3 regions of the Alteromonas sp. B31-7 genome follow, and region 1 is predicted to be linked to each of the others. Evidence: predicted binding sites of a transcription regulator. Region 1 holds the regulator's gene; each other region holds the start of a gene.

What was found. The regulator FNR, encoded in region 1, switches genes on or off when oxygen is low (the NO sensors DNR and NnrR bind a similar motif). The targets are predictions, from matches to a motif close to TTGATCTAGATCAA.
Region 2: ccoG (cytochrome c oxidase accessory protein CcoG) is a predicted target of FNR. The motif match lies at 4,886-4,899, and genes of this name have one in related genera.
Region 3: IUA53_RS00135 (OmpW/AlkL family protein) is a predicted target of FNR. The motif match lies at 3,721-3,734, and genes of this name have one in related genera.

The regions. Positions count from the first base shown of each region.
Region 1 covers NZ_CP065233.1:2,367,429-2,375,396, forward strand. The annotation lists gene IUA53_RS10020 (FixH family protein) at 1-181, shown strand, start outside; gene IUA53_RS10025 (heavy metal translocating P-type ATPase) at 181-2,562, shown strand; gene ccoS (cbb3-type cytochrome oxidase assembly protein CcoS) at 2,568-2,783, shown strand; gene IUA53_RS10035 (sulfite exporter TauE/SafE family protein) at 2,770-3,426, shown strand; gene fnr (fumarate/nitrate reduction transcriptional regulator Fnr) at 3,479-4,222, shown strand; gene uspE (universal stress protein UspE) at 4,321-5,250, shown strand; gene ttcA (tRNA 2-thiocytidine(32) synthetase TtcA) at 5,379-6,320, shown strand; gene IUA53_RS10055 (patatin-like phospholipase family protein) at 6,321-7,310, shown strand; gene IUA53_RS10060 (DUF2987 domain-containing protein) at 7,339-7,968, opposite strand, start outside.
Region 2 covers NZ_CP065233.1:3,849,764-3,857,731, reverse strand. The annotation lists gene IUA53_RS16835 (alginate export family protein) at 1-350, shown strand, start outside; gene mobA (molybdenum cofactor guanylyltransferase) at 364-963, shown strand; gene IUA53_RS16825 (HD domain-containing protein) at 960-1,553, opposite strand; gene IUA53_RS16820 (thiol:disulfide interchange protein DsbA/DsbL) at 1,620-2,252, opposite strand; gene IUA53_RS16815 (serine/threonine protein kinase) at 2,417-3,388, opposite strand; gene ccoG (cytochrome c oxidase accessory protein CcoG) at 3,385-4,818, opposite strand; gene IUA53_RS16805 (hypothetical protein) at 5,099-5,461, shown strand; gene IUA53_RS16800 (DUF3016 domain-containing protein) at 5,595-6,140, shown strand; gene IUA53_RS16795 (acyl-CoA dehydrogenase family protein) at 6,215-7,968, opposite strand, start outside.
Region 3 covers NZ_CP065233.1:25,665-33,632, reverse strand. The annotation lists rRNA gene IUA53_RS00155 (16S ribosomal RNA) at 1-478, opposite strand, end outside; gene IUA53_RS00150 (gamma carbonic anhydrase family protein) at 1,013-1,546, shown strand; gene aroE (shikimate dehydrogenase) at 1,615-2,436, opposite strand; gene IUA53_RS00140 (group II truncated hemoglobin) at 2,435-2,866, shown strand; gene IUA53_RS00135 (OmpW/AlkL family protein) at 2,935-3,609, opposite strand; gene hemF (oxygen-dependent coproporphyrinogen oxidase) at 3,763-4,695, opposite strand; gene IUA53_RS00125 (Sua5/YciO/YrdC/YwlC family protein) at 4,692-5,267, opposite strand; gene IUA53_RS00120 (DNA topoisomerase family protein) at 5,286-5,840, opposite strand; gene IUA53_RS00115 (DUF494 family protein) at 5,867-6,343, opposite strand; gene dprA (DNA-processing protein DprA) at 6,345-7,466, opposite strand; gene IUA53_RS00105 (LysM peptidoglycan-binding domain-containing protein) at 7,503-7,968, opposite strand, start outside.

The sequences.
Region 1 (7,968 bases):
TTTGGAAGAGCGTGACACCAGTATTTTACTCGCACGAGATGCACAAGGTGTATATCGTGGCTCAACAGAGGTTTCTCTTGATGGGAAATGGCGTATTAGCCTCACGCCTATTGATGAGTCGTGGAAAATTCAAAACGTTGTGCAATTACCCTACTCTGGCGCGATAAAGTTTAATCCCTAATGGCATCCTCTTCTCAGTGCTATCATTGCGGACTACCCAATGACAGTAAGCAAATCTTTGAAACCCAGATTTTAGGCGACACTCGGCAGCTGTGCTGCCCAGGGTGTTTAGCAGTGGCACAAGCCATTGTGGATAACGGCTTAGAGGATTACTACCAATTTAGAACAGAACCCGCTAATAAGTCGGATGACAGCATTTTAAGTACACTAGATGAACTGGCTGTTTATAACGATCCCGCCCTACAAGAAGACTTTGTTTTTGATGAAGGTCACTACAAACAAATTCAACTTACCCTGGAAGGAATAACCTGTGCCGCCTGCGGATGGCTAATTGAAAAGCAATTGAGCAAGGTAAAAGGGATTAAGCAAGTCGCCGTAAACGTACAAGAACGGCGAGCACTAGTGACGTGGCTAGATGAAGACATTAAGCTTAGCCAAATTATGGCCAGCCTTAAGCGCATTGGTTATCACGCCTCGCCCTTTCAAGCCGACGAACACGAAGCCAGCTACAAACGAGAAGAAAAAGCCTTTTTAAAGAAACTCGGGTTAGCAGGCATCATGACGATGCAAGTGATGATGCTTATGGCCGGATTGTATTTCGATTGGTTTGGTGCCATTGAACAAGAAACACGTCAGTACTTTTATTGGGTGGCGCTTACCCTTACCACACCTGTGGTGCTTTATTCTGGCAGCAATTTTTACTTAGGTGCCATTAAAGCGTTAAGTGCAAAAACCGTGAACATGGACGTGCCTGTTACCCTTGCCGTATTTGGTACTTATATTGCCGGCCTACGAGCCACCTTGCTTGAAACCGGCGAAGTGTTCTTCGAATCAATCTGTATGTTCATCTTCTTATTACTACTTAGCCGTTTTTTTGAACACAGAAGCCGACATAAGGCAGCCCAAATCTCTGCCAATATGACGCAGTATATTCCTGTATCAGCAACAAAAGTGAATGCAGATGGCACATTTTCGAATTGTTTAGCCAAGCAATTAAGGCCAGAAGATATTGTTTTTGTAAAGGCTGGCGAGACCATTCCGGTAGACGGTATCGTGCTGGAAGGCACCGCTTCTGTGGACGAAAGTATGCTCACCGGCGAGTTTAATCCGGTGAATAAACGCCCTACTGCTAGTGTTTACGGTGGTACCGTTGCCCAAGATGGCGCATTAACCATTAAAGTCACACAAAGCCTAAAACATGCGTTGGTTAATCAAATTGTCCGTTTACAGGCCAGCGCTATGGCCTCCAAACCCAAAGCCGCGTTGCTGGCAGACAAGTTCTCTCGATATTTTGTAAGCGCCGTATTGGTAATCTCAGCAGCCACCTACGGGTTTTGGACATTTGTGGGCAATGAAGATGCCTTCTGGATTACCATTTCCGTGTTGGTTGCCACATGCCCTTGTGCACTCGGTTTGGCCACGCCCTCGGCACTCACTTGCGCGGTGGCTAAGCTAAACAAACAAGGCATTTTGCTAAAACGTGCTGATGCCCTTGAGCAACTCAATGACATTGACACCATTGCGTTAGATAAAACCGGCACCCTTACACAAGGGAAGTTTTCCATTCAGTCGGCGTGGTTTGCAGAGGGTGTAGATAAAACCACAGCGATGGACATTGCCGTAGCACTTGAAGCGCGCTCAGAACACCCTATCCAACAAGCATTTACAGGTAAGATTAAGCACAAAGTATCAGACTTCGAAGTCACGCCAGGAGGCGGAATTAGCGGAAACGTGAATGGCAGTGCATTTTCCATGGGATCTGCTTCCTATTGTGGCGTATCACTCCCCGCCAATTTGCCGTTCGTTGCCAACGTGCTATTGGTGTCTGGCAACACGCTAATAGCGGCGTTTTTAGTCAGTGACAAGTTACGTGATGACACGCAAGCCACATTAGATATGCTAAGCCAATATCAGTTGATGGTATTAAGTGGTGACACCCAAGAAAACGTGAATAATATTGTTAACACCCTGCCTATTCAAACTGCCCTTGGTGGCTTGTCCCCTGAGCAAAAGTTTGAAGAAGTACAAAAGCTTCAACAGCAAAACAAAAAAGTCCTTATGATGGGTGACGGGATAAATGATGCGCCAGTGCTTGCAAGTGCAGACGTGGCTGTTGCAGTGGGTAACGCCACCGATGTGGCAAAAACGGCAGCCGATGTCATCTTGCTGGGTGATAGTCTTTTATCCGTGCCACAGCTACTTAATGTTGCCCTAAGTGTTAAACGTAAAATTAGACAAAATATCGCGTGGTCTGTAGGTTACAATATTTTGATTCTTCCCTTTGCCATTGCCGGTGTGTTGTCTCCCTGGATGGCCGTTGTGGGTATGTCTCTCAGCAGTATTATCGTAGTAACCAATTCAACACGACTATTAAGTAAATAATTAATATGAGTATTATCTACGTTCTTATCCCTATCGCCATTATTATTGTTGCAGTGGCCGTGGTTATCTTTTTTTGGGCGGTACGCTCGAATCAATTTGAAGATTTAGACCGCCAGGGTTACAGCATTTTATTTGATGATGATTTATCGCCAGAGGAAAAAGCCTTGGCTGAAGAACGCAAAAAAGTGCAACAAAATCAGGAAAATGATGACAGAAATTAATCTGTTGTCAGCATTTCTCATCGGTATTGCTGGGGGCGTACACTGCGTTGGCATGTGCGGTGGTATTGTCGCTGCGCTTCGTTCGGTTACGCCTAGCCATAAGCCCGCGTTTCCTTTTACCCTCGCCTACAACCTTGGTCGTATAGCTAGTTACACCTTAGCTGGTGCAATCACAGGTGCCATGGGGCAAATTGCCCGCCACTATATTCCTGTCGCATCTTATGTGCTTTCGTTACTCAGCGCTTTAATGCTGTTGGCCTTAGCCTGTTATTTGGGAAAATGGTGGACAGGCTTAACCCATGTTGAGGCCCTAGGGAAAGGCATATTTAAACGTATTCAACCTTATTCCAAACGCTTTCTCCCCTTTAAAACCCCTTGGCATGCGTTACCGTACGGCTTTATTTGGGGCTGGTTACCTTGCGGACTCGTGTATTCCACCCTTACTTGGGCATTAGCATCAGGGACAGCGGTGGACGGTGCTTCCATTATGTTTGCGTTTGGCTTGGGCACTTTACCTACATTACTCGCGGCAAGCACGGGGGCGGCTTACATTGTGTCTGCTTTCCAGCAGCCAAAACTTCGACAGACACTAGCGGTTTGTATGGCCTTATATGCAATTTATTTAATTTATCGCGCATTTTAGCCGCTATCGTAGTAACATTTACGTAGAGTTTACCAGTTTAGGTGCGGTTATTATGAGCAAAGGAAGCGAGTTTTCAATTCACTGCCAAAATTGCAGTTTTAGTCATTTATGTTTACCCGTGGCGCTGAATAAAACAGAAATTGAGTCGCTAGACGACATTATTGAACGAAAAAAGCCCTTGCATAAAGGCGACGCGCTGGTAAAAAATGGCGATGTATTTCATTCGTTATTTGCTGTACGCACCGGCTCTTTCAAATCCTTTGTCACTAACGCTGATGGTGAAGAGCAAATTACCGGCTTTCATTTTCCTGGCGACATCATCGGCTTTGACGCCCTTCGTAGCCAAAAGCATCAAAGCTATACCCAAGCGCTTGAAACCGCCATGGTGTGCGAACTCCCCTACGAAACATTGGATGAAATGTCGGTGCAATTCCCCAAATTGCGCCGCCAGATCATGAGCTTTATGAGCGCTGAAATTAAGCAGGATCACGATATGATCATGTTACTCAATAAGCGTTCTGCCGAAGAAAGGTTGTTATATTTTCTGGCGCATCTTTCTGGCCGTTTTGAAGAGCGAGGGTTCTCCCATCGTGAGTTTCATTTAACGATGACAAGAAACGAAATAGGCAACTATTTAGGGTTAACCATTGAGACAATAAGCCGTTTATTAAGTCGCTTTCAAAAAGAAGCGATCATTCGCGTAGACGGCAAACTCATCACTATTCTCAATTTCGACGCATTGGACAGTAAACTACAAAATGTCACTGTGCCAACGATTGCCTGTACAGGTATCTGATATTTTGTAATCGCTTTGATCTAAAACAACTTACGTTTTTACAAATAGGTATTACACTTACATCATAACTATCGCAAACGATGAAGTTCGGAGGGGTTATGATTAATTATCAACACATTCTCGCTGTTGTAGAAATGGAGAGAGACACCCAGCCCGCCCTCAGTCGCGCTCAAGAAATATCTGACAAAACAGGCGCAACGATCACCGCTATGCTGGTGGTATACGATTTATCCTATGATATGACCACCATGTTAAGCCCGGATGAACGTGAGGCTATGAAAGACGCCGTTACCAAAGAGCATGCAAGCTGGCTGTCAGAACACTTACGCCAACTTGGCTTTTCCCATATAGACATTGTGGTTCAGTGGAATAATCGCGCTTTTGAGGCAGTGATTCACCATGTTATTGATAACGATATTGATTTAGTAGTAAAAGCTACTAAGCGTCACGATGATCTCGCCTCGGTTATTTTTACGCCAACCGACTGGCATTTACTGCGTAAGTGCCCTAGCCCAGTGCTATTAGTGAAAGAGCATGATTGGCCAGAAGGTGGCCAAATCATCGCTGCGGTGAATGTGGGTTCTGAAGATGACGAACATAACCTATTGAACGATAAACTGACTGTGATTGCCAATGATTATGCAAAGTTACTGAACGGCAATGTCAATCTCGTCAACAGTTACCCTTCTACACCGTTGAATATTGCGATAGAAGTACCTGAATTTGACCCTGACGCTTACAACAACTCGGTAAAACATCATCACCAAGCTGAAATGGCAGGCCATGCAAAAAAATACGGTATTACCACAGCAAACACCTATGTAAAAGAAGGCTTACCAGAAAAAGTCATCCCCATGGTAGCCAAAGATATTGACGCGGAATTAGTGATAATTGGCACCGTGGGGCGGGTGGGACTGTCGGCAGCACTAATTGGCAATACGGCAGAACACGTGATTGACGAACTAGATTGCGACGTGCTGGCCGTAAAACCTGATGGTTTTGTATCGCCGTTAGCAAATAAAAAATAGCGACAGCCCATTATCTGTACATCGCGCAATAATTTCGTTAAAGCGGGTTATTGTGTTTACTAGCATGGCTCATAAAGTCGACTTTGTTGTATAATGGCGGCTTTCGCAGTAACCAAGCCAGTATTATTATGAGTGCAAATATCAGCAGTGCAGATGTTGCTAATAGCCCATCGCAAAGTAAACAAAAATACAACCTAAATAAGCTTCAAAAACGCTTACGTCGCAACGTGGGTAAGGCCATTGCTGATTTCGGTATGATTGAGCATAACGATAAAGTCATGGTGTGCTTATCTGGTGGAAAAGATAGCTACACCATGCTAGATATCCTCATGTTTTTGAAAAAAATTGCACCCATTCATTTTGATATCGTGGCGGTTAATCTCGATCAAAAACAACCTGGATTTCCTGAGCATGTCCTACCGCAATACTTAGATAGCTTAGGGGTAGAGTATAAAATTGTTGAAGAAGACACCTACTCCATTGTAAAAGACAAAATACCTGAAGGTAAAACGACCTGCTCGCTTTGTTCTCGCTTGCGCAGAGGGATTTTGTACCGTACGGCGAAAGAACTAGGCGCAACAAAAATTGCCCTGGGTCACCACAGAGACGACATGCTTGAAACCTTCTTTTTGAACATGTTTCATGGCGGCAAGTTAAAATCTATGCCACCTAAACTAGTGAGCGACAATGGCGAGCACATTGTTATTCGCCCCCTCGCTTATTGTAATGAAAAAGACATTATCAAATATTCCGAGGCTGCTGAGTTTCCCATTATTCCCTGTAATTTATGTGGCTCGCAAGAGAATCTGCAGCGTCAGAATATTAAAGCCATGCTACAAGACTGGAACAGACGATTTCCAGGGCGAATTGAGTCTATGTTTAGCGCATTACAGAATGTGGCACCTTCCCATTTAGTAGATAAAAACTTATACGATTTTAAAAGCATCAAGACGCAAGATGCGCCGGTGGCAGACGGTGATATTGGTTTTGATCCTCCTAGCTTTGATACTCAACCCACTGCTGAAGAAGAAAACGATATTCACATAGTGAACATGACGGAAGCAAAGTAAATGAAGATTGGCTTAGCACTAGGCGCTGGCGCCGCAAGAGGTTGGACCCATATAGGTATTATCCAAGCATTGGAAAAACTCGGCATAAAAATCGATGTGGTTGCTGGGTGTTCTATTGGCGCTTATGTCGGTGCTGCCTATGCAAGCGGCAAGTTAGAGGGGCTAAAAGAGTGGTCTTGTTCCCTAAGCGATTGGCAAGTATTAGCGCTTATGGGTGTTGGTTTACGCCGCGGTGGCTTGGCAAGTGGACAAAAAGTATTCGACAAATTGGCGTCTGAGTTTTGTGCAGAAAGCTATGAAGAAATGAACAAACCCTTTGCGTCGGTAGCCACAGATTTATATACCGGCCGTGAAGTCGTGTTCAACTCAGGTCCTGTGGGAAACAGTATTCAAGCTTCTTGCGCTATTCCCGCTTTGTTTTCCCCTGTACCTTATGAAGACAGATGGCTGGTTGATGGTGCAGTGGTAAATCCAGTGCCCGTGAACCTTTGTCGTCAATTGGGCGCTGATTTTGTCATTGCGGTTAACTTAAACGCCGACTTTAGGCCACTTAGGCTAGAAAAACTGCGCCAAGACCATGAAGAAAACCAACGTAAAACCGAAGACTTCTTCACCAAAAGCCAAAATGTTTTAAAGCAGTGGTTTTCACCAGATAGCAAACGAGACGATAAAGATACAGAAGCGCAAACCGATGATTCACTTGCCGCAGAGGTTATTGAAAAAGTCGAAGAAGAACTCACAGAGGTACCGGTAAAGGTTAACAAACGTAATCCACCGGGTATTATGAGCGTCATGAGCAGTTCGTTAGAGATTCTTCAAGCCAGAGTAACCCGTTCCAGACTCGCGGGCGATCCGCCAGATATTCTTATTGAGCCTCAATTAACCGATGTAGGCATTATGGAATTTCATCGTGCCGAAGAGTTATGCGCAAAAGGGGAAGAAACCATTAATCGAATAGCGGAACAAATCCGCTATCAATTATTAACCTAAAAAGCCTAATGCGTTAGCGATTAAACTGCTAACTTGACGCTAACGCAGTAATACGAAGTGGCGCTTCGGGTAACGTAATACCTTTAGCGTCTTTCAACCAGTCTTCGTTAAGCTGTAATACGCCGTTATTAATAGGTAGCCCTTCTGGCGTAATATAATCTAAATTCTCATCATTAAATTGAATCATTAAACCGGTAACGCTGGGCATAAGAAAAGACAAAAAGCTGCCCATTTCATTGAAAAATGCTTCGTACTGCGCATATAAAAAATTCAGTTCTTCTACCGTATAGTGGGGTTTTAAATAGGACGGCTGTGTTTCTAGTTGTACCGACATATCACACAGGTTAGCCGCCTCTTTTAAATCAATACGCACGTAGGCGTTCGCAAGTTTAAGCGCACGCTCGGTTGGCACAGTAAAACGCCCCTCTTTACTCACTTCTAACGTCATGGTTTGTTTATCGGTAACAATATCAGCCTGATTAATGTCACAAAGGCGCCCTTCTCCCACGCGTAGAAAACCAAACGCAAATTGTAGAGCCTGAGTATCTTCATTATCTAGCTTTTTTACATGGCTATAAAAACGGCTGTATTCTACATCGATGGTTTCTGCACACGCGGGAAAAACAAGCCCTACAGCGAGAACAAAAGAAACTAGTGA
Region 2 (7,968 bases), 1.5 Mb from region 1:
TGTTAGGCAGTGACGACGGTGCTTACGGTTTCTCTACCCCTCTTGCGACTTTGCACAAATTTAATGGCTGGACCGATCAGTTTCTTGCCACTCCAGCGCAAGGTTTAGTCGACACAACATTCTCTTTAAGTGGGAAGTTGGGCAAAGGTAAATGGTTATTGGCTTATCATAACTTTAGCGCAGATGAGAGTACCGAAGGTGTTGACGATTTAGGCAGCGAAATTAACGTGCAATACACTGCAAAAGTGATGGAACATTTCAACTTCGGTATCAAATATGGTCACTACACGGCTGAAGATATCAAAGTGGATGCGGATAAACTGTGGGTCTGGGTGGGGACAAAATTCTAAGCTTATGAAGCGTATGAAGTTACCACAAAACGTGCACTTGTTTCTTCTCTGCGGCGGCCAGTCACGTCGTATGGGAAGAGACAAAAGCTCATTGTTGTTTCAAGGAACTAGCTTTGAGCAACGTACCAAGCGTATTGCCCTTGACGCCGGTGTTACTGATGTTTGCACTGTGGGAGGCAAGGGTAAAGATATTGTCGATTGTATTCCTCATCGAGGGCCGGCAGCGGCCACGATTTTTGCCATGAATGAGGCAAAAGAAAACATCCTTAATCAGGCACATGCGCTGGTTCTTTTACCGGTAGATATGCCGATGTTAAGTGCGGTGTTACTACACCAGCTTATTGGGTTGAGTTTATCTCAGCAAACAAGCTGTTATTACAATAGAGACTGGTTTCCATTGGTTATCTACAAACCCGTTGATTACCTCGAAGAACTTAATAAGTTAATCACCGACTCACCGATGCCTTCAATGAAAGCGCTTGCCAACGTGTGTCACGCACAAACGGTTCCCCTTTCTTCGCGTTTGCACTTAGCATTACTCAACGTCAATACGCCACACGACTTTTCACAGTTGCAATCACTAACCCAACGTGGCCAAACGCAGATTTCTTAAGGCAGTAGCCACCCCTTTTTTACGGCATTATCCAACTGTGTATTAACGTAATCCCATAAGCTTGGTGCACAGGTAATAAGGTGTTTGTTTCTTTGTGCAATTTTCTCCCGTGTCACCCCATGCTTTTTCCAACTGCCCCCTTGATTTTGCATGTTTTGAAACACAGGCAGCACTCTATCCATCGCTTTTGCAAATTCAGCGTCAGGCGTTTCTGCCTCTTCAAACTCTAGCCATAATGCCAGCAGCTCCTGATTTAAAGGCGCAGGAAGCAAACCAAAGATTCGTTTAGCGGCTGCCAGTTCTTTTTCTGCTTGGGCTTCATGTTCGGCTGCTTCTTGAAAGGCAAACAAATCTCCGGCATCAATTTCTACTACGTCATGTATAAGAATCATTCGAACAACGCGGCTAATATCAATCGGTTGTGCAGCAAAGGGAGCAAGCGTCGTTGCCATTAAAGCAACATGCCAACTATGCTCCGCGGAATTTTCTTGCCTATCGTTATCAAGGGGAAGGGTAATCTGCCGCTTTACTGCTTTTAATTTATCTAATTCGGTTATAAATTCGCTAAATTGGGCTGGAGTTAATGTCATAAAGATTCCAATGCTAATAAAAAAAGGCCGATAAGAGTATCGGCCTTCAAAATAACTCAATGTATTTTACTTTTGCTTAGATAACCAAACAATAAGGTCGGAAATATCGTCAAGAGACATGTCTGAGGTAAAGGTGGGTTGATACTTGCCGTTTACAATAAAGCTAGGCACACCTTTTATGTAATTTCTATTTTTATCAATTTCTTGCTGGTTTTTGCGCATCATACTGTTCACGCCAAAACTATTGGCGAGTTTATCAAACTCAGCACCGTCAACACCATTAACAACAAAGATATTACGTAAGTCTTTTAGACCAGTAACAGATGCACGTTGTTTGTGAATATAGTTGAAAATAGCAGTGTTAAGCGCGTCTTCTTGCTTCATTGCGCGGGCAATGAGCATTGCCTTTGTTGCATCGTTTTGTACGTCAGGGCCAGTGAAGCCCATAAAGTTAACGTGGACTTTGTTAAATTTGACGTTGTCGCCCATTTTAGTTTTGATGTCTTTTATCACTGGCTCAAACTGAAAGCAATGTGGGCACCAAAAAGAGAAAAACTCTGTAATCACAGGCTTGCTGGTGGCGTCTTCATCAAGCACCTTATAGTGAGTGCCTTCTTTCCATTTTACGTCACTATCTTGTGCACACGCGGTAAGCGGGATAAGTAACGCCATAATAAACAGTACTGCAAACTTTTTCATTGGAGTAAGTCCTTCGATGAGATTTTTCATTGTTACGATGAAGGTTAACACAAGCCTTTACAAGGCACTAGCGTACGCGACCATCTGGGTATTTTATGCAACGAATGGCCTGAGTATGCTCTTGTACTGAACCTGTAAGCGGCTTCATCGTTTGCTTGTCAGCGCTAAAACCCTAATTTAAGTGGGGGCTCTTGCATGGCAGACATTTGCTCTTTTAACGCAAGAATTTGACCTTCCCAGTATTTGTCGTCGGCAAACCAAGGAAAGGCACGTGGGAACGCGGGGTCCTCCCAGCGTCGCGAAAGCCATGCCATATAATGAACCATACGCATGGCCCTTAACGGTTCGATAAGCGCCAGTTGGCTGTTATCAAATTCATTAAATTCTTCGTAAGCTTCCACCAGTGTGTCTAGCTGCAGCAATTGTTGTTGTCTGTCGCCACTTAGCATCATCCATAAGTCTTGAATCGCGGGACCCATTCGGCAATCATCCAAGTCAACAAAAGTGGGGCCATCACGCCATAGAATATTACCGGGATGACAATCTCCATGCAGGCGAATAACGCCCTGACTTTTATAGTTAGCAGATGCTTTTTCAATGACCGGATTTAAAATGGCAAAAAATGCCGTCTTTAAATGGTCGGGTAACAATTGGCTATTTTCCAGTATCCGCTTTGGCTCATCTAAGTAGCTCTGGGTGTCAATGGCTGGGCGATCCGCAAACGGCTTTGCTTGTGCTACTCGGTGAATGCGCCCAATGAACCTGCCCATCCATTCAAGCTGGTCAAGGTTATCATTTTCAAATTGTCGCCCGCCCACTGATGGAAACAAAGTAAAGCGATAGCCTCCATGGTGATGCAGTGTCTCACCATTGATAAGAAGGGGAGCCGCTATGGGAATCTCATTTTCAGCTAACTCAAGGGCAAAATCATGCTCCTCTTCAATCTGTGTGTCGGTCCACCGTCCGGGCCGATAAAACTTCACCACGTAACGCTGATTGTCCTCGGCCTGGAACTGATAAACCCGATTCTCATAACTATTAAGCGCCAACAGGCCGCTTTGTAAAAAAATGCCCTGGTCTTCCAGGGCATCTAAAATGGTATCTGGATTTAAACCAGAAAATGAAAAGTCTGTCATCGATATATAAATTTCGTTGGTTCGTTGACTGTGACCACGTCACCGTCAATGGTGGTGGTTTGTACAGTAAACATGATTTCTGTTACCACATCTTCCAGATTATACGGGTCTGTTGCAACCGATATCGGCGTACTAAATACTTCGCCCCCTTTTACCGTGACCTCCTGTTCGCCATAAAAGCGATATTCAGGTAAACCCTCCACACTAATAGTATAAGTTTGGGTGGTTTGGGATTTATTGAGTACCTTGATGGTATAGACATTTTCAATCAAGCCGTCGTTTGTTTCTCTGTATAAAGCGTTTCTATCTCGAATGATATCCACGGCGAGAGGAATTCGAGTGACAATATCGGCAATCAACAGCCCCACCATGATGAGCAGAACAATAAAGTAACCGATAAGTTTGGGGCGGATAATATGCGTTGTACCGCCAGAAAGTCGCTCCTCAGACGTAAAGCTAATCAGTCCTTTGGGGTAACCCATTTTATCCATTACACCATTACAGGCATCGATACAGGCACCACAGTTAATGCATTCGTATTGTAAGCCATTGCGGATATCAATCCCTGTAGGACAAACCTGAACACACAGGTTACAGTCGATACAGTCGCCCAGCCCTTTTTCCTGAACCTGTTCGTGACTGAGCTTACGCGGTCGGGGCCCGCGCTGCTCGCCTCGATGGGCATCGTAAGATACAGTAAATGTATCTTTGTCGAACATAGCAGACTGAAAGCGGGCATAAGGACAAATGTGCGTACACATGATTTCTCGCATGTAGCCTGCGTTTGCGTAGGTACAAACCGCAAAAAACAACACCGAGAATGCTGCCCAAGAGCCGGTATTGAAAGTGAAAAAGTTAATGAACAGAGCGCCAATAGGCGTGAAGTAACCCACAAAGGTTAATGCGGTTAACAGCGCCACAGCCACCCATGCGGTGTGTTTCAACGTTTTACGGATAAACTTGTCTGCATCCATAGGGCGCGCATCTAACTTAATTCGTTTATTGCGAGGCCCCTCTATTTTTTCTTCAAACCACGTATAAATATAAACCCAAGTGGTTTGAGGGCACATAAAACCACACCACACTCGCCCAGCAAATGTGGTGACAAAAAACAACGCAAACGCCGAGACGATAAAGATGTAGGCCAGCAGAGTTAAGTCTTGAGGCCAAAGTGTCAGCCCAAATATAGTAAATCGTTGTTCAACAATATCCAATAATACGGCTTGCTTGCCATTGTATTGAATCCAAGGGATCACGGCGAACAACGCAAGGAAAATAAGCCCAAAAAACCGACGAAAGGTTTCTAACGGGCCCTGTACGGCACGAACATAAATTCGGCTTCTACTGTCATGGCGTTTGCCACCATCGCCAGAGGATGGCTTGTGTACCTTAACAGGGGTAACATTTTTTACAGGAATCTGCTCATTCATAAGGGGACCTTAGCCGACTTCACAATGCTGCTAGGAGGCAGTGTAACAGCCAAAATAATTGACCGTTTTAATGTAGATCAATGATGGCATGAATGATCGCTTTTTTACATGTTTCAGTCAATACTGAAAGTTCAGAAATATTGTGTAATAGCAGTTCAGCGCTAAAACATGCCACGCATTTATCCTCGTATTTCCTTATACCTAGGTATATTTGAAGGTAGCTTGTCTAGGCATAAATCGAGATACACTAAGGTATTCTTTTCTATTATGGGCATTTTTAATGCGACGATTCATGGTGCTTTTAGCTGAGATTGGGTTAATTATACTGATTGTTCGTTCGCCTTTCGCGCAGCATTTTCTTAACGAAGTGCAATACAATCTTGCCGATACCTTTTACGCCTTAGAAAGGTTGCCGCAACAGCGCCTATTGCAAAATCTAAGAGAGGATATTGAAAATGAAATGCCTCATTTAAAACCCTACCAACGTGAATACCTACATAGCATCACACTAGATAGTGTGCACTTATCCCATTTTTATCGTGCGTATTGTGCGCATAACGAGATTAATCCGAATTTTTTCGGCCAAGACAGGGTCACCCTGTGTACCAAGGTGGCAGGGGCTGGTTTGGTATCAGGTACTTAGCGCATTTGCCTGCAAGCCATGGTAAAGGTGAGGTTTATACTGTTAGTTTCATTTTGTGTTTATTTTGTTCATTTATCATTCAGGTTAGTTTGCTATAGTGGCAAGAAAAGGTAAATATTTGAGGAGCAACAAGATGTCAGCGACAATTCGAAATGCCGTCACTAAAATGGGACTCGTTGTTACTGCTGCAACACTTTTCGCAGGGGCTGCAACGAGTCAAGCTGCTGAGGTGAAAGTAGAGTGGGTAGAGCCTACAAAATATGTAGATGTTAAGCCAAGTAACGAGCCTCGTAAGCGGTTTAGAGAGCGCACACTGGAGCAACTCGAAACCTTTATGCTTGAGCTGGGCGAAAAACTCCCAAGTGAACAAAGCCTAACGCTGAAAGTGACCAACCTGGATCTTGCTGGGCATGTTTGGCCTGCAAGTTTCGCCGGTTTTGGTAATAGTATGACTGACGTTCGTATTATTCGAAGTTTAGATATCCCACGAATGACATTGTCGTATACATTGACTGAAAATGATCGCATTGTTCAGCAAGGTGAAGACATTAAAATTAAAGACATGGCGTTTATGGATTCTCGGGTACGTCCGTTGAATCGTGACACGCTAGTGTATGAGAAAGCCATGATTGAAGATTGGTTTGACGATACATTCTCTATAAGCTTCGCCAGCAACTAATGCTTTGTACACCGAATGTGAACGTTTAAAAAATGCCGCTTTAATAAGCGGCATTTTGCTTTTGCACATCGCAATTATAAATAATCGAATTCGCTGGCGGCTATCGCTAGGGTACTCTCTGCGCCCGCTGAATAGGCCACTTTATGGGCGTCTCTACGTGGCAAAATGCGATCAATATAGAAATCACGAGTTTTTTGCTTAGCGGTAGCTATTACCGTGTTATCCGATTGTGCGGCTGTGTCTGCCATACTGAACCAAAGCACGCCAATAAGTGAGTAGGCCGTATAGGCTAAATAATCACAGGCGGCAGAGGCCGCGGTTGTGGCATCCATACCTAGGCAGTCTGCTGATGAAGCACGCCAGTCGTCAAGTAAACCTTGAGCAAGGGCTTTATTGTCGTTATCTGTCATGGCCTCAACCAATTCATTAAACGCCTGATAGGTCGCGTTTAGCATATCGCCGCCATCACGGGTCAGTTTACGACCAATAAGATCTAACGCTTGGATACCATTGGTTCCTTCATACAACATAGCAATGCGCACATCGCGCATTAACTGTTCCATGCCCCACTCACGAATGAAGCCATGGCCGCCGAAAACTTGCACGCCTAAGCTGGTGGTTTCCAGTCCCATGTCTGTCATATAGGCTTTGCAAATAGGCGTTAAAAACTGAAGCACTTTATCCGCATGTACTTTCTCTTCTTCTGTACCCAGTTTTTCGATGTCCATAAATTTGGCATAAAAAAGCGAAAGCGCGCGGGCACCTTCAATTTGTGACTTCTGGGTAAGCAGCATACGAGCTACATCAGGTTGAAACACAATAGGGTCAGCTTTACCGTCAGGGTTTTGAACCCCTTGCGGAGCACGGGACTGAACACGTTCTCTGGCATACGTCAGTGCGCCTTGGTAAGAGGCTTCAGCGGCACCTAAACCTTGAAGTCCAACTTGGAATCTCGCATCGTTCATCATGGTGAACATGCATGCTAGCCCCTTGTTTTCCTCACCAACTAACCAGCCTGTAGCTTCGTCAAAGTTCATAACACAGGTTGGACTGGCTTTAATACCCATCTTATGTTCAATACTGCCCACCGACACCTGATTTGCTTCGCCAGGTTCATTGTTGTCATCTAATAAGAACTTCGGCACCAAGAAAAGGCTGATACCTTTTACGCCTTTTGGTGCGTCAGGTAAACGTGCCAGGACTAAATGGACAATATTGCTACTCCAATCTTGATCACCAGCGGTAATAAAAATTTTATTGCCGGTTATTTTGTAGCTACCGTCATCTTGAGGTTCGGCTTTTGTATTGAGTAAGCTTAAGTCTGTCCCTGCATGAGGTTCAGTGAGGTTCATGGTACCTGTCCATTCACCACTGATCAGCTTCGCGAGATACTTGTTTTTCAGGTCGTCACTGGCATGCTTTGTAACGGCTAACACGGCGCTTTCCGTTAGCATGGTGGTAAGACGCCAGCTTAAATTGGCGGCATTAAGCATTTCATGTACGGGCACAGCCATGGTGTAGGGGAGGTCCTGACCATCGTAATCGGCACTGCCTAGCATGGCGTTCCAGCCATTTGCTACGTATTCTTGATAGGCATCAGCAAACCCTTTTGGTGTCGTCACACTACCGTTTTCTAAGTGACAGCCTTCTTCATCGCCCTCGCGGTTTAAAGGGGCTACAACATCGAGGGCAAACTTAGCGCCTTGGGCAATAATTTCACTTGCCAATTCACTATCAAAATCTCCAATGCCGAGTTTCTGGTAGTGGGCATCTAGACCTAGCCAATCTTTTAATAGGAATTGAAAATCAGCGGTAGGGGCATGGTACA
Region 3 (7,968 bases), 2.3 Mb from region 1:
TGTTAACGTCACGGCTAGCAGGTATTAACTACTAACTTTTCCTCACAACTGAAAGTGCTTTACAACCCGAAGGCCTTCTTCACACACGCGGCATGGCTGCATCAGGGTTTCCCCCATTGTGCAATATTCCCCACTGCTGCCTCCCGTAGGAGTCTGGACCGTGTCTCAGTTCCAGTGTGGCTGATCTTCCTCTCAGAACAGCTAGAGATCGTGCCTTGGAGCCATTACCTACCAACTAGCTAATCTCACTTGGGCCTCTCTTTGCGCCGGAGCCTAAGCCCCGTTTGGTTCGAAAACATTATGCGGTATTAGCAGTCGTTTCCAACTGTTATCCCCCTCGCAAAGGCAAGTTCCCAAGCATTACTCACCCGTCCGCCACTCGTCATCTTCTAGCAAGCTAGAAATGTTACCGTTCGACTTGCATGTGTTAGGCCTGCCGCCAGCGTTCAATCTGAGCCATGATCAAACTCTTCAATTAAATATATCGAAATATGAATCGTCGTTGTGACACTCTTAACGAGTGCCCACACAGATTGTCTTGTTTAAATTGTTAAAGAACATTGCAACTTCGTCGCAATTCACTAGAAGCCGTTGCTTCTTAGTGGCTCACCCTGTTCGAGTGAGGTGCGCATTATACGCTGGAAGTTTTTGTTGTCAACACTTTTTGAAAATTTATTTTCTGAAGCGTTCCTTCTAAACTCCCGTCTTTACTGGCCTATAAAGGTAGTAGAGACTTACTTCAGGAGGCTTGCTGTTTTGCTTTTCCCCCGAAGCGGATGCGCATTTTAGGGAAATGAGCGCTCACGTCAACAAGTATTTTCAAAAAAGTGTCATATTCCTTTTGTTTGCTCAAAATACCCTCACCATGCATATATATTGTACTGTTTTTCACAGTTTTTATGGGTACCTACCTTCTCTAGCGGCTGTAGCCTGAAATAATGAGGGTATTGGTACTGATTAAATAAAGGTATACCATCGTATCCACAAATAAGAGGTTTAAAGGACAGCAACAGTGGCGCTACGTACTTATCATTCTATTAATCCGCAACTTGGTGCAGGCTGCTATGTTGATGAGTCATCGATAATAGTAGGCGACGTCATATTAGAAGACGATGCCAGTATATGGCCCTTAGTGGCAGCTCGCGGTGATGTAAATAAAATAAGAATTGGCCAACGCTCAAATATACAAGACGGCAGCGTACTTCACGTCACCCGGAAGTCACCACAAAACCCTGACGGGTTTCCATTAATCATTGGTGATGATGTTACCGTCGGTCACAAGTGTATGCTGCATGGTTGTACCTTAGGGAATAGGATTCTAGTGGGTATGGGCGCAATAATAATGGATGGTGTAGTGGTAGAGGACGATGTGTTTATAGGGGCGGGTACGCTGGTGCCGCCAAATAAACGATTAGAAAGCGGTTATTTGTATGTGGGCAACCCGATGCAGAAGAAGCGTCCCCTAAAAGCGTCTGAACGGGCTTTTTTGAAACAGTCTGCCGTGAATTACGTTAATCTCAAAAATGAGTATTTGTCACTGGTGTAATCCCCTCTCTTTTATACAGCGTAATCTGCCTCAAGTGACTACGCTGTATCACCGATTCGAGGCGCTTTTTAACTCACTATGGCACGTAGCTCAGACACGACTGTTTTTGTCTGTGGTGTTTTACCGGTCCAAATCTGAAAAGCGCTAGCAGCTTGCTCTACTAACATACCTAGCCCATCGAAACACTGATTCACGCCTAGCGCTTTTGCTTCCCGCATAAACAACGTGGGAGAATTTTTGTAAACCATGTCATAGACCACCTCACAATCCTCTAAGACTTTTGCGTTCATGCGACAAGGCAGTTCATTGTGCAAACTTGCCGCTGTGGAATTAATGATGACGTGGGGTTTTACACTTGCGATATTATCAAGTGACACAACCGACAAGCGAGTGTGGTTGGTTTCATTTGCTACCTGCTCTGCCCGAGCGATTGTTCTATTGGTCATAATAAGAGATGCCACGCCCGCCTCTAGCAAGGGTGAAATCACCCCTCTCGCTGCACCACCGGCGCCAATGAGCAATACTCGTTTATTTTTTAAGGCTACGCCATTATTAAGTAAATCATTCACCAAGCCTACGCCATCAGTGTTGAACCCCTTTATGGTTCCATCCTCATGGTTCATTAATGTATTTACTGCTTTGGCATCTTTCGCCGCTTGATCATCCACCTGTGCTAAATGATAAGCATCTAGCTTAAACGGCATGGTGACGTTACACCCAACAGCATCTGGCTGCGCTAAAAAACGGGTGGCTGCCTCTACAAACCCCTCTTCAGGGGCAAGTATTTTTTCATAGGAGATGTCTTCATTACATTGCTGAGCAAACATTTGATGAATAGTTGGTGATAAACTCTGAGCAATAGGGTTTCCAAATACAGCGAATTTTTTCATGGCGATACGCGATTTCTTTAAATCAAAACAAAAAAGTGACAAACAGATTGATGAGACTACACCATATTACCGCATAGGTGGAGAAGAGAAGGTTCGGGAATTGGCGAATAGGTTTTACGACGTGATGGAAAATGATACTTATGCCAGCGAGCTACTGTCCATTCATCCTCAACCACTCGACAGGATCCGCCATGTGTTCTTTCTTTACTTAAGCTTGTGGCTTGGGGGCCCCGATATTTATCAGCAAGAGTTTGGCCACCCTCGGTTACGCGCGCGCCACCTACCTTTTACTGTGTCGCCAGCATTAAAAGAACAATGGATGTACTGCATGCGCAAAGCAATGATGACAACAGTAAGTGATGTTGCCCTTGCGCAAACGCTGTTACAGGCCCTAGATCAGCTAGCCGAGCATATGATTAATACGAAGTAAAATGCATACCGACACGCTTGTCGGTATGCATGGATTATTGCGGTATGTTTACCGTTTTTTGCGTCAGGCTAAAAAGTGTAGCCCACAGAAACCGTGTACACCCAAGGGTCTATTTCAATACTGTCTACGCTACCTTTTGCATCACCCACGTTAAAAGAGGCTTCGGTATCAATATCAATAAACCGCACCGACGCATTAATATGCCATTTTTTATCTATGTTGTAGTCCATCCCCACCTGCGCTGATAACCCAAATGAATTATCGAGAGACAAATCACTTAAACCCGCATCGCTATTGGCGTCAGTAAATTCCTCGTCAAAGATGAAGGTGTAGTTTATACCTGCCCCAATATAGGGTTGGAATGCTGAATCAGGATTGTTGAAGTAATAGTTAGCAGTGAGTGTGGGGGGTAAATGCGTGACTTCCCCAAGTTTATTTCCTGTTGTTAGCGGATCGGGTAGGGAGAAGTTTACATCGTGAGTAAATGGTGTAGCTGCCAATAATTCAATATTGATATTGTCAGTTACGAAATAAGCGATATTTAAACCTAGCTGGGTATTGTTATCGATGGTGAGCGATACCCCCAAGTCACTGCCGCCTGCGGTGATATTAGATGCGCTTTCGTCAGGTGCAACTGAGGTAAGGCCGCCTCGAATAATCCAATCACCTTGTTGATGAGCTAGGGCGACAGGTGAAGCCATTAGAACGGAAAGGCATAGTGCTGAAAGTGTCTTTGTGCGCATAGTGTGTCTCTTGTGTGTTGTTGAAGATACACGCACTTTACAGGTTTAATTTTATCAACCTTTGATCCAGCGCAAATAGCCTAATCCAGTGACGTTACGTTGTCATCATGATTGATATAGATCAAATGCGCCCTTCTTGAAGGGCACAAATTACTACCAGTTTGTTGGTTTCAGCCAATCTGTCAGCTTTGCTTCTGCACTCCCTGGTGCTGGGGTATAACAATACTCCCATCTGGCTAGGGGTGGCATTGACATAAGAATAGATTCGGTTCTTCCGCCCGTTTGCAAGCCAAACAACGTGCCTCTGTCAAACACCAAATTAAACTCGACGTAACGCCCCCTGCGATACAACTGAAAATCCCGCTCTCGCGCTGAGTACTGGTTTTCTTTTCGTTTTTCGACAATAGGGATATAAGCATCAAGATAACCATTGCCTACTGCCTGCATATAGGCAAAGGATTTTTCAAACCCCCATTCGTTTAGGTCGTCAAAAAACAAACCACCTACGCCTCGGGTTTCATCTCTATGTTTTAAATAGAAATACTTATCGCACCAGTCTTTATAGGTTTGATAAACCTCTTCACCGAAAGGCGCACAAAGCTTTTTCGCGGTATCGTGCCAGTGCACAACATCTTCTTTAAACGGATAGAATGGCGTGAGGTCAAACCCACCACCAAACCACCAGATGGGGGCTTCACCTTCTTTTTCGGCAATGAAGAAACGAACATTGGCATGCGAAGTGGGCACGTAAGGGTTATGAGGATGAATGACAAGTGACACGCCCATGGCTTGGAAGTTTCGCCCCGCCAGCTCAGGTCTATTTGCCGTTGCTGACGCAGGCATTTGACTGCCAAAAACATGAGAAAAGTTGACACCGCCTTGTTCAATAACCGCCCCGTTTTTGATCACACGAGAACGGCCACCGCCACCTTCTTCTCTTATCCAGCTGTCTTCTACAAATTGCCCTTTGCCATCGGCTAACTCTAACGTCTGACAAATATTGTCTTGTAGACTTAACAAGTAGTGCTTTACTTGCTCAATAATGTCTTTCGCGCTTTTGCCATCTAATGTCAGTGCTTCACTCATGCTCTTATAATATCCCCAGTTTCGCCATCTCTGATGGTACTTGGTTTGCTGCTCTTCCCTACACTACCCTCTACATACAACACGCTGTCCGCAAAAATAGTTTTTGCTTCATCGAGGGTTCGTGCTGGGGGTTGGCCAGTAAGGTTAGCGCTTGTGGAGACAACTGGCTTTCCTAAGGTTTCACACATGGCGCGCACTGTTGGGTGATTAGATACCCTCACCGCTATTTTATCGTGCTTCCCGGTTAACCACATTGGCGCTGATGTCGACTTGGGCAACAACCACGTATTTGGTCCAGGCCAGCTAGAGAAAATCTCTGTGCGCATATCAGGGCGAATTGCGTTGTCATTTACATAGGGTAAAAGTTGGGAATAATTGGCTGCAACGAGAATAACGCCTTTTTCAATGGGTCGCTGTTTTATCTCTAGAAGCGCTAACACAGCAGATTCGCTGTCAGGATCGCAACCAATGCCCATTACCGCTTCGGTGGGATATACCAATAACATACCGTTTTCGAATGCCGCTACCATAGGATCTTGGCTGGCTACCGAATACTGGTTTTCACTCGTCATTCTAACGTGTCTCTAAAGTTAACTAATGTGTTCTTTCTTGAAACCACAACTGGGCTGAGGACAACATATTTGCCCCTTTTTCTCTATGAGTAGAGACCAACCACAGCTTGGGCAAGCTTCATCGATGGGTTTGAAATTTAGCACATATCGACATTGGGGATAATGATTACACGCGAAAAATTGTTTGCCATATTTGTTTGTGCGAGCAGTTAACTGCCCCTTTTCACATTTAGGGCATGTAACCTGGGTGTCTTCTTTCTGCTTTATGGCAGAGATATAGTGGCACGAGGGAAAATGAGTACAGCCAATGAACATACCGAATCGACCTTTTTTAATGGCCAAATCAGACGAACATTCAGGGCACTGAACACCCTCTAGCGTTTTTAAAAGTGCGGTTTGATTATCGTGAAGGGGTTTACTGAACTCGCATTGCGGATACCCACTACAACCGATAAAAGGGCCAGACTTACTGTGTTTTATTTCCAACGGCTTATTGCACTGCGGACACTGGCCAAAATTATGCTCAAGGGCGTGAGCATCTGCAGAAAACAGCGAATGATCGATTTTCGACATAGGTAACTACAGTGACGAGTTGCACATTAGTGCAACACGCCATCGGGTTCATCGAATAATAAATCTTCCATTTGTGCGTAGGCTTTTTCTTTTCCTGGCACATTAAATAACACCATCAGCACTACCCACTTAAGGTCTTCTAGACAAAATTCCGTCGAGTCTATTTCCATCACTCTGTCTATCACCATTTCTCGGGTTGACGCATCCAACACCGCCACCTGCTCTAGAAATAATAAGAAACCTCTACACTCTACATCAAGACGCATTTGCTCTTCATGAGTATAAATTCGACTTAAGCTGGTGCTAATCCCTTTACAGAAATAAGGATTGATATCTGTTTCTTGTAACGCAGCCAACTTTTCCAACCACGCTAATGCTTTGTAAATCTCATCGTGATGAAAACCCGCGCGCACAAGTTCTTCTGTTAATTCGTCCTGATCTACACGAATTTCAGTTTCGCTGTGAATGAAGTTTTCAAACAGATACATGAGGATGTCGAACATGTTATTTCCCCCTCAATTTAACGTAGCCACCAGGGATAGCAGCTACAAGACCACGCAACTCATATTCTAATAATTCTGCCATAGCCTGCTGAACAGGCATACTGCAACGCTGCGCTATTACATCAATAGCGGTGATGTCGTAATCCACACTATCTAATAATTTATCGGTTGCCAAGTTATTCACTTCACTTTTTTCGCTAATGTTGTTGCCCTTACCTAAATCAGCATAAGGTTGAACTGCAATTTCGTCGAAAATATCGTCAACACGCGTCACCAGTTTAGCGCCCTGCTGAATTAGCCAATGACAACCTTCAGAATAAGCATGGGATATACTACCCGGAACTGCAAATACTTCTCGCCCCATATCTGCGGCCAAATTCGCAGTTATCAAGGTGCCACTCTTTATTTTCGCCTCAACCACCAACGTACCCAGTGTCATCGCGGCAATAATTCTATTTCGCCGAGGGAAATGCCAAGGGTTCGCGGTTACCCCTGGGAAAAACTCTGTAATACAGGCACCATTTGCGCTAATGATGTCTTGGTGAAGCGCCGAGTTCTTTCTAGGGTAAACCTTATCAGGCCCAGTTCCCATAACAGCAATAGTCCCCGCGTTTTGAATCATCGCGCCTTTATGCGCGGACGCATCAATACCCGTTGCAAGGCCACTTGAGACCACCACACCATGGTTAACTAATTGTTCGGCAAACCCTTGTGCAATGTCTCTACCTTGAAAACTCGAATTACGACTGCCTACAATCGCAATTTGAGGTGCATTGAGCAGCGTCACATTACCTAATACGAACAAGATAAGCGGAGGGTTTTTTAATTGCTTCAATAAGCGAGGGTAATGTTCGCAAGTTATGGTGACGACATGGTGTGAGTGACTTTGTGCCAACCATTGCTCAGCTCGCAACACCAGTCGAAGGTTGATATGTTGGCATAGCTCGGCCAATTTAGGATTTTGTAGATTCCCTTCACTGTGCATTTTGACGATTTCAATGGCGTCAAGATGCAGTTTGTCTATGGCATCAAGCCACTTACCCGCCCCCACTTTCAACGCTGATGCAAGAATTAACCATGCTTTTTGGTGCTGGTTTAATTGAGCCAAGTTTTTGGTGTTCATTGCCGCTCCTGGTTTTATGCGGCACTGGGCGTGTTGTTAGGGCTTAGCTACAATAAACCCCTTTGTTATGCCTTCACTTGCCCGCGATATAAGGCCGTAGCTCGCCTTATTAAAAGTTTTAAAAATAATGATTTCGCCAACTTTTAGCGCTGGCTGTGCCAATTTTTTTGAAAAGAGATTGAGACCGTCGGCACCACCTGGCTCATCAATATACTGTGGCCGTTTTCCATCTATAATGTCGGGGCCCGCCGTGTAAACACCCATGACCATACCGGGCGCCACGTCAGCGTTACCTAAGTTAACAATGACCACATCATACTTCCCTAATAAATTGTGATCGTGTAAGTCGCCTACAATTACACCCTGTTGTTGCTTAGCCGCTTGAAGATGTAAATCTGGCATCCGATCGGGCATATAGGGAATGAGTTTGTCGCCCCGCTTCGCTTCTTGAAAAGATTGCGTCATTCTTAGGACATCTACGCCATCTTGTGCAGAAGAAAAC